DNA from 3 places in the Rhizobium sp. A22-96 genome. Region 2 is predicted to be linked to each of the others. Evidence: predicted binding sites of a transcription regulator. Region 2 holds the regulator's gene; each other region holds the start of a gene.
The links. The regulator LexA, encoded in region 2, represses DNA repair genes until DNA is damaged. The targets are predictions, from matches to a motif close to TGTTCNNNNTGTGTTCNG.
Positions count from the first base shown of each region.

Region 1: ACQZ6F_RS22485 (2'-5' RNA ligase family protein) is a predicted target of LexA. The motif match lies at 1,523-1,540, and genes of this name have one in related genera.
Region 3: ACQZ6F_RS08395 (ribonuclease T2 family protein) is a predicted target of LexA. The motif match lies at 1,989-2,006, and genes of this name have one in related genera.

Region 1 is NZ_JBNWDQ010000005.1:206,955-210,232, forward strand. It holds gene ACQZ6F_RS22480 (SulP family inorganic anion transporter) at 1-818, shown strand, start outside; gene ACQZ6F_RS22485 (2'-5' RNA ligase family protein) at 828-1,442, opposite strand; gene ACQZ6F_RS22490 (hypothetical protein) at 1,676-1,813, shown strand; gene ACQZ6F_RS22495 (methylated-DNA--[protein]-cysteine S-methyltransferase) at 1,975-2,538, shown strand; gene ACQZ6F_RS22500 (GNAT family N-acetyltransferase) at 2,567-3,118, opposite strand; gene ACQZ6F_RS22505 (DUF4180 domain-containing protein) at 3,137-3,278, opposite strand, start outside.
Region 2 is NZ_JBNWDQ010000003.1:901,630-904,907, reverse strand. It holds gene ACQZ6F_RS17215 (VOC family protein) at 1-818, opposite strand, end outside; gene lexA (transcriptional repressor LexA) at 1,214-1,936, shown strand; gene ACQZ6F_RS17205 (ComEC/Rec2 family competence protein) at 1,917-3,278, opposite strand, start outside.
Region 3 is NZ_JBNWDQ010000002.1:398,214-401,491, forward strand. It holds gene ettA (energy-dependent translational throttle protein EttA) at 1-1,101, opposite strand, end outside; gene ACQZ6F_RS08395 (ribonuclease T2 family protein) at 1,228-1,974, opposite strand; gene ACQZ6F_RS08400 (alpha/beta hydrolase) at 2,139-3,071, shown strand; gene ACQZ6F_RS08405 (DMT family transporter) at 3,091-3,278, shown strand, end outside.

The sequences.
Region 1 (3,278 bases), on a different contig from region 2:
GCGAGCTCGGCGCGCTCGGTGCCGCCAATATCGCCAGCGCCCTTGTTCAGGGCATGCCTGTCGGCGCCGGCTTTTCGGCAGGCTTCGCCAGCGAGGCGGCAGGTGCCAAGACGCGGGCAACCACCGTCTTTGCCGCCATCGGCCTTGCGATCCTCATTGCCTGCGCAAGTCCGCTTGTGGCGCTGTTGCCCGAGCCGGTGCTGGCTGCAGTCGTCATCGCCGCCTTGACACATGCGCTCGATCCCAGTCCGATCCTGCATCTGCGGCGGCTGCATCGCGATTTCTACGTCGCGCTCGGGGCTGCGGCAGGGGTGCTGGCTTTCGGCGTGCTGAACGGCATGCTGCTGGCGATCGCGCTTTCGCTCGCTGCCATGATGCATCGATTGGCCTCGCCCTATGTCGCCCGTCTCGGACGCCTCGGCAGCAGTCACGACTTCGTGGACGTCAGTCGGCATGGCGATGCGACGGAAGTACCGGGCATCGCCATCTGGCGGCCCGGCGAGACCCTGTTTTTCGGCAATGCCGATACGATCTTCGGCGACATCCTGTCTGGCAGCCGCGGTGAGGCCGGGCTGCGGGCCGCTATTCTCAGCCTCGAAGAAAGTTCCGATATCGACAGCACGGCGATGGACGCCTTGATGGAGTTTGACAGCGCCATGCAGCGCGCCGGCATCCGCGTGCAATTCGCCCGCGTCCATGATCGCGTTCGCGATCTCATGGCCGTGGCTGGCGTCACCGATCTCGACAGCCGCTGCAGCTTCAGTGTCGATGATGCTGTGGCGGTGGTGCTGGCTGAAGGCAATCAGCCGAAAGTTTGAACGGGCTTTTCAGTCTCGCAAAGTCCAGTAGCAAAGATGATCGTGGATTGATTGACCCTGCAGGCTGTTGATGAGGACGAAATCCTTGGCGGTCCATGTCACAGGTTCTTCAAGCATGATTTCCGGAACGAGATGGCCCCGATACAGCAGCGTCATATGCGGCTCGACCGACTTTTCACCAATCCTTTTGAACCCGGTCATCCGCATTGCGTCATCCAACTCCCGATGGAGCGCTTTCAATTCGGCATTTCCGTCCTTGTTCCAAAGCACCAGTGGGCGATTGTCTTTGCTGCCAAAGCTCACAGCCCGGTCGAATGCGACTTGAAACGACGACTTTCCGATGGTCGATGCAGCCTGCATCGCCGCGAACGCTATTTCTTCAGGTATGTCGTGAAACGCTCCGATCTCATAGAGCGTGATATGCAGTAGATCCACGCGTGGTGGCTTTGCCGAAAAACCGTATTGTCCTCGGAAACCCCACGCAAGTTGATGACTGTGCGTGGCAATCACTGGATCGGGTAGGATCGCGAAATAAAGCTTGCTGATGGGTGCCTGATCGGGCTGTGATCTTTTCCTCCGCGATCCGCCTCCAAGATTAAGCGAAAGCTGTCCGTTGTTTTTCACGGAATTGCAACAAAGCCAATTGGCTCTGCCTCCTCCTGGTTTGTTGATCCCACATGGTAAGGCGGCATTGCAATGAAATCAAGAACAAAAAGAGAACATAATTGAGGTGACCAGCTTGACGGAAAGTGGTCGGCCGCACCTCAATTTTGCAAGCGCTGTCGAATAAAACACCCGCTTGACCTGTTCGCCGTCTGCCAGGGGTGTTTTCGCCTTTTTCAAAGGAAGGGTCTCACATGTTGACGAAAGCCATCTTCTCGATTGCCTTGCTCGCTCTCATCGGTCTCGGTATTTCAGCTTGCTCCACGTCGGATCAGCATGGGTCCGGTAGCGGCATGACGCTGAATTCGCCTCCGACCGGCGGTGGATATTAATCCACTGAACTGCGAACTGGATTTGGGGCGCCGCCCTGCCAGCGGCGGCGTCTCACTCAATAGCTAAAGCAGTGGTAATTCCGCTCCGGCGCAAGAATCGGGTTGAATTCCCCGCCTTGCGGTACGATTTTCATGACAAGTGGAAACACGGAGCTTCGGTCATGAACGAGACAAGGCAAGACTATCTGATCTTCGAAACCGCTGGCGGTTTTTGCGGTATCGCCTGGAGCGATCTCGGCGTCATACGCTTCCAGCTGCCGACGAAGGATGCCGGCGCGACCGAGCGGCTGCTTCTGCGCCGCGTCCCCAATGCGCATCCCGGCACGCCGACGCCTGAGGTTGCCGAGGTCGTTGCCAAGGTGAAGCGGTATTTTGCGGGCGAAGAAATCGATTTTTCCGGCGTCAGGCTCGATCTTGGCGAACAGGATGAATTCTTCAAGCAGATCTATGATGCCGCGCGGCAGATCAGTTGGGGTCATACCACCACCTATGGCACGCTCGCCAAGCAGCTTGGCGCTGGGCCGGAGGCCGCCCGCGATGTCGGCCAGGCCATGGCAAAGAACCCGGTCGCACTGATCATCCCCTGTCATCGCGTTCTGGCGGCAGGCGGCAAGATCGGCGGCTTTTCAGCGCCCGGCGGCTCGAACGCCAAGGCCCATATGCTGGAGCTGGAGGGCGTTCAATTGGCGCCGCCAAAGCCGGTGCAGCAGTCGCTGGGATTCTAGGCGGCAGTATTGCGCCGGACGTGTCCCGTCAGTCCTTCGCCAGCCGGCGGGCGCGAGAAAACAGCAGCGTTTCCTTGTCGTTGAGGCGCACCGGTTTCGGGTCTCCGTAGCCGGCCTTTTCGGCGACGCGGATCGAGGCCGTGTTATCGGGCGAGATCAGACAGACGCTGTGTTCGAAGCGTGGCTGCTCGTCGAGCCAGGCGGTGGCCGCCGTCAGGGCTTCTGTGGCAAGTCCCTTGCCATGCGCCCATGCCGAGAAGGCCCATCCAGCCTCCGGAATGCTCTTGATAGATGGTTCCATGATGCGATGGAAATCGGCAAAGCCGAGATCGCCGACATAACGGCGGGATGATTTCTCGCGGACCGCCCAATATCCATGCCCCAGAAGCGGCCAGAGGCCGTGATAGGAGAGCATTCGCATCCAGGATTCCCGTGAGGTCGATACCAGATTGCCGAAGATGTGCTTCACAACAAGCGGGTCGCTCCACATGGCCGCAAGCGGTTCGAAGTCATCAAGCGTATGGCCCGTCAGGAGCAATCGCTCGGTTTCGAGTGTCGGCGGAGATGTGGCTGGTTTCATGCGGGCTACTCTTTCCGGTTAGCTCGGGGAGTTTTGCTGCAGGCGTTCGGCGAGAGCATTCAGGTCCGGCAGGAACCAGACTTCGCGCCCCTTGTTGGCTTCATAGACGAAATCCCGCAAGGCATTGCTGCCGGCGACCCATCGGGAGATATCGCCGATG
Region 2 (3,278 bases):
TTACGCGTGTAGGTGACGCCGTTAGCAGCGAAATGCGACGATGTCACGGAAAGATCGCGTGTTTTGAAAAGGATTGCGCGGGCTCGAAGCCCCGGATCGTCCTTGCCGACCCGCAAATCGTAAAACGCCTCCATGCCTTCCGGCGTCAGGAGATCGATGTCGGCATTGGCAGCCCGGATTGTCAGCCCGAAGGAATGCTCGGATATCCTGGGGTCACCTATGATCTCCTCGAAAAACGAGCGGTACGCGGCGGGTTTGGTCGTCGATATCGCCACCCGCGCAATGCCGGTGACAGCATTTTCATGGCGCTCCAGCACGCTGCGATCGGCGGGCGACGGATTGATGCGCTGGCAGCAGAAGGCCAGGAAATCGGGCGCACGCAGATCGGCGGCAAAGGCAAGACGGAAACCCGCCTGGGTTTCCGTGCCATCCGGCATCTTCATCGGCCTCGAAAAATCCAGCATCCGTCCGGCGGAGATCATGCCGGCCTTGAAACGTTCGTCGTCAGCGACAGCGTCGTTCGTGCCGAAAACCACTCCGGAGAACCCGTCTTCACCCATTCGAAACCGATAGGCCTGATCACGAGCGACGAAGACATTGCCGTCCTCGATGCTCTTTTCACACTGCTCCAGAGATGTGACCCCGAGGGGCTCCAGATAGGTCTTGTCGGCAAAGAAGACGCATGCGTTCTCGGTGCCAAAGGGATGGCGCGCATCCGGAGCCACCGTAAAGCCAAGCCTGCCAAGGCGTTCACGCGCCGATGCGATATTGACCGTCGGCAACACAAGATGATCCAGCGGATGCGGCAACGAAGTCATGGCGTCTCCGATTTTCTGCTGCGGCAGGTTTGCGCCGATCCACGGTCCAATTCAAGGCCAAAGCAGCGCAGCGATGATGCTGGACAATGACTGTTTCTCGACAGCAGCCGAACCTTCTCGGTACAAGCTAGATTTCAGCCATGCTTCAGATAGGTGACTTAAACTCAAAACCACTCCGTCTGCGCATCCAGCGGCGTTTTCCCATATTTATCGTTATGTTAGCACCGATATAACCATTCGCCGCCGCGCCACGATCCATTCGATAATTTTAAATATCTAACTGACAGGGCAAAGCTTTACCGAAATTTAAGTACTTGCGGAACACATATGGAACATATAGTGTCCGTTCTGGATTTGTTTCACGACGTTTCTCTTGATTCTGGGGTTCCAAGACGATGTTGACGCGCAAGCAGCAGGAACTGCTTCTCTTCATTCACGAACGGATGAAGGAGTCCGGCGTTCCACCATCTTTCGATGAAATGAAGGACGCATTGGATCTTGCATCCAAGTCCGGCATTCACCGTTTGATCACGGCTTTGGAAGAGCGAGGCTTCATCCGTCGCCTGCCGAACCGGGCAAGAGCGCTCGAAGTCATCAAGCTGCCGGATGCCTACAATCCCAGCCTGCAGCCGCGCCGCGGCTTTTCACCGAGCGTCATCGAAGGCAGTCTTGGCAAGCCACAGCCGGTCGCGCCGCCTGCTCCCCCAAAGGTGGCCAATGACGACCAGAACAGTTCGGTGTCGGTGCCCGTCATGGGCCGCATCGCAGCCGGCGTTCCGATCTCGGCCATCCAGAACAATACCCATGAAATAACCGTTCCCGCCGATATGCTCGGTTCGGGCGAACATTATGCCTTGGAAGTGCGGGGCGATTCGATGATCGATGCCGGCATTTTTGACGGCGATACCGTCATCATCCGCAATTCGACGACTGCCAATCCCGGTGACATTGTTGTCGCCCTTGTGGATGACGAAGAAGCAACGTTGAAGCGGTTTCGCCGCAAGGGCGCTTCCATCGCTCTAGAAGCCGCCAATCCGGCATATGAAACACGCATATTCGGGCCGGATCGCGTCAAGGTCCAGGGCAAGCTTGTCGGCCTCATTCGCCGCTATCATTGACTGGTGACGCAGAACGGATTGGCACACCATAGGTTCCGGTGCGCCAATCATAGGTTCGGTGCCGCATCCATGGGCGTTGCGGATTGTCGAAAGCTGTGGAGATGATAGGCGTGTCCGAGTCGAAATTCATTTCGACCGAGCCGGTTCGCCTCAATGTAGCGCCGGTGAAAAGCATTGCTCCGGAGCGGCAGCGATCGAGACGCAGTTTTATCGGCGTAACGACGATATTTGCGGTATCGCAAGCAGGCGGTAGATAGGCTGCGTCCTCGATGGTGACGAGCATTGCGCCGTTTTCAAGCATTGCGACACACCATGCACCCTTCTGGCAGGCAAAGCTTCCCTGCATCGTCTGATCGAGCGCTTCCTCCATTGCCTTGCGCACTGCGTTTTGTTCCTCCGTGCTTAACCGCCGGCGGCGATCTGCTTTGCTGACATGAGGGAGCCGGCTGTCGGCCGGAAGAATGGTTGGCGGTTGGTGTTCTGCTGCCACCAGCGCCTTCTGCCATTGCTCGAAGATAAAAGCCTGCGGTCTTTCGCGGTTCGTTGCCAAGATGTAGTCCTGTCGCAACGCGACCAGAGCGCCATCTTCGGAAATCATCAGATCCGGCTTCGGCACGCCGGAACTGAATGTTGCTGCACCGATCGCTGAGAGCAACAGCAGCAGCCCGACATGGCGCAGGCGGGTCCGCAACATGGTCATGATCAGGAAGCCGGCTATGAAAGTCGGCATGAGCCAGCCCGCTTGACGGCCAAAGGTGATATCGCCTCCCCAGCCCGCCACGGTCTTGGCGATCAGGATGACCAGTTCCAGTCCCTCACCGGTGACTTTCCAGAATGGCGCATCAAGGCCAAGCGGCATCAGCAACATGGCCATCATACCGAACGGCATGACAATGAACGAGACGATCGGCATGGCGGCGAGATTTGCGGCAAGCCCGTATGTCGCCAGTCGGTGAAAATGCTCGATCGAGAAAATCGCCGTCGAAGCACCGCCGACGAAGGATGTCGACAACACGCCGCCGAAAAAACGAGAGACGAAGAGCAGCGGGCTGAGGAGCCTGGAGCGCGAAAATATGCTTTCGCGATGCTGCCGCCGCTTCCACAGCGTATAGCCCGACACCAGCGCCAGCGTCGCGGCATAGGACATCTGGAAACTCGGCCCCAGCACTTGCGATGGAGACAGAATGAGGATCACGATTGCCGAAAGCGCTACATTTCGCAGGCTGATCGATGGCCGGTCGAAGAGCACGGCAACCAGCATGATCGCCATCATGATGAAGGCGCGTTCTGCAGACACGCCGAAACCGGAAATGAGGTAATAGGCTGTCACGGTGAGCAGCGC
Region 3 (3,278 bases), on a different contig from region 2:
TTCCTGGCCGGTGATCATGCGGAAGAGCGTCGTCTTGCCGGCGCCGTTCGCACCGATCACGCCGACGATGCCGCCGGGCGGCAGCTTCAGCGACAGGTCTTCGATCAACACGCGGTCGCCATAACCCTTGGTGATGCCTTCCATTTCGATGACCACCTGGCCGAGACGCTCGCCTACCGGAATGATGATCTGCGCATCGCCGGGACGCTGGTTCTCGGCGGCATCGACCAGCTCGTCATAGGCGCGGATACGGGCCTTGGACTTCGACTGGCGGGCCTTCGGGCTGGACGCGATCCATTCCTGTTCGCGCGCGATCGCCTTCTGGCGACCGGCTTCTTCGCGGCCTTCCTGCTGCATGCGCTTTGCCTTGGCCAGCAGGTACGAGGAGTAGTTGCCCTCGTAAGGAATGCCGCGACCGCGGTCGAGTTCGAGGATCCAGCCGGTGACGTTATCCAGGAAGTAGCGATCGTGGGTAATCATCAGCACGGCGCCCGGATAGGCACGCAGGTGCTTTTCCAGCCAGGCGATGGTTTCGGCGTCGAGGTGGTTGGTCGGTTCGTCGAGCAGTAGCACGTCGGGCTGCGACAGCAGCAGCTTGCACAAGGCAAGACGGCGACGCTCGCCGCCCGAAAGCTTGGTGACATCGGCATCGCCGGGCGGGCAACGCAGCGCATCCATCGCCATTTCAACCTGGCTTTCGAGATCCCAGAGGTTCTGGCTGTCGATGATATCCTGGAGCTTGGCGCCCTCTTCCGCCGTCTCATCGGAATAGTTCATCATCAGTTCGTTATAGCGGTTGAGAACGTCGGTCTTGGCCGCGACGCCTTCCATGACGTTTTCGAGCGCCGTCTTCGTAGGATCGAGGTGCGGCTCCTGTGCCAGATATCCGATGGTAGCGCCTTCGGCCAACCAGGCTTCGCCGGTATATTCCTTGTCGAGACCGGCCATGATGCGCAGTACAGTCGACTTACCCGCACCGTTCGGGCCGAGAATACCGATCTTGGCGTCGGGGTAGAAGGAGAGATGAATATTCTCCAGGATTTTCTTGGCGCCATAGGCCTTATTCAGACCGGCCATATGATAAATGAACTGACGTGCCATAGCTTGGGTTACTCCACGGGCGGATAACATTGCGAATTGTGCCGCTATGTAGGCGAAACCCCGCCCTCGGGCAACGGCGAAACCTTATCCGAGGGCATTTATCCGCGTCACAAAGGCCGGAATAAGTCAGAAACCGGCTGCATCCACCACGCCGCGATCGCAGCCGAACGCCGTACTGCCGGCACCCTGGATCAGTTTTGCGAGCCGAGGCTCATTGCCCTGTTGCTGATCGAGAGCGTCTTCGGAGAGACCGATCGTCAGTTCCGAGATCATTCTGACATTGCCGACGCGACGGCAGCTCATCTTGATGCGCGCATTGGCACCCTCGCCGAAGCTCTGGTCGAAAGCGGCCTTGATGCTTTCCGCATCCAGTTCCTTGCCGATATTCTGAGCGAAAAGTTCACGCACGGCGGATGCGTTGAGCTCGTTGATCAGACCCGCCGCGGTCGAGAAGTAATCGTCGGCACTAAGCTTCGTGCAGGTGCCGTGCTTGATCCATTCGTGACGCTCGAGGCCCGATTGCGTACCCGGCATCACCTTGTCGAGCTTCGCCTTGACGTCCTGCGACAGCTGCACTGCCGGCAGATCCTTCCAATCGCTGCTGCGATCCGCCTGCTTCAGATCATCCGAAACGTCGCAATATTCCTGCCGCATCGGCCAGAGGCCATGCAGGGAGAAATTCGTGGCATCGTGATTGCTCGACGACTGGTTCCGGCATTCCGCCTTCTTCTGGTTCGTCGCACAAAATGCCGGCTCCCAGCTTGCCGCCAGGATGAAGCGTGTCCGCCCCCGGCTGTGCTCCTGCGCCACTGCACTCGCGACTGTCCCGACCGAAAGGAGCACAACCGCAAATATCCGAAGCAAATGCTTCATTCCACGCCTCCAACTAGAACATTATAGGAACAAATAAGCAGTTTGCTTTTGCGCATGCAACCCTGAATCACAGGGCTCGAAAGATTTATTTCTGTGGGCTTCGATGACTGTCCATTGCAATCACCAGGATGATAACCTCTCGTCCGATTGGGGAGGAACCATGCATGTTCGCCGAAACGCAACGCCTGCAAAGCCCGACGGGCGCGACGATTGCCTATCATCATTCGCCAGCAAAGGGCGAGGCGCGCGGAATCCTCCTGATATCCCATGGCCTCGCCGAACATTCGCGCCGCTATGAAGCTTTCGCTGATGCCATGGCCACCCAGGGCTTCCATGTCTATGCCCCCGATCACCGCGGCCATGGCGAAACGGTTGCCGTCGATGCGCCTATCGGCCGTTTCGCCCAGCGAGATGGCGTCGATCAGGTTATGGCAGATGTGCTTGCCATGAGAGAGCTCGCCGCAACCACTTATCCGGGCCGGCCAATCATCCTGTTCGGTCATTCCATGGGTGGATTGATCAGCCTCAATACAGCTGTCACCTATCCGGATAAATTCGATGCCGTTACGGTCTGGAATTCGAATTTCCATCCGGGCCTTGCCGGCCGCGCCGCCCAGCTCATCTTGAAGACCGAACGCATGTTCAAGGGGTCAGACGTTCCAAGCGGGCCACTGCCAAAACTGACCTTCGGCGCCTGGGGCAAATCCATCCCGAACCGCCGCACCGAGTTCGATTGGCTGTCGCGCATCCCCGAACAGGTGGACAAGTACATCGCCGATCCACTCTGCGGCTTCGATGCATCCGTTTCGCTCTGGCTTGATATATTCGAACTCAGCTTTCGCGCCCCGCAAAAGGCCTATCTCGACCAGCTGCGGCACGACATGCCGATCCATCTCATCGGCGGCGGCAAGGACCCGGCGACAGACAACGGAAAAGCAATTTCCTGGCTGTCAAATCATTTGAAAAACGCCGGCTTCTCTCATATTACAACCAAGATCCACCCGGACATGCGGCACGAGACGCTGAACGAAATCGGTGCCGACCAAGCCATTGCCGACTTTGCTAACTGGTGCAAAGAGGTCGTGGCAAGGAACTGATTCTCAAAGGAACTCTCCAATGAATGCCAACAGCGGCTCCTCGCTTCGATTGCCGCAATCGGAGCTGACGTTCGGCCTGTTGATGATGTTCCTCTCCGTCGTCCTATCGCCGATCATGGACATCTTCTCCAAACTCGCGGCAACCACCATTCCGCCGGCCGAAGTCACCGCCGCACGCTTCATCTTTCAGTCGCTCTTTGCCCTGCC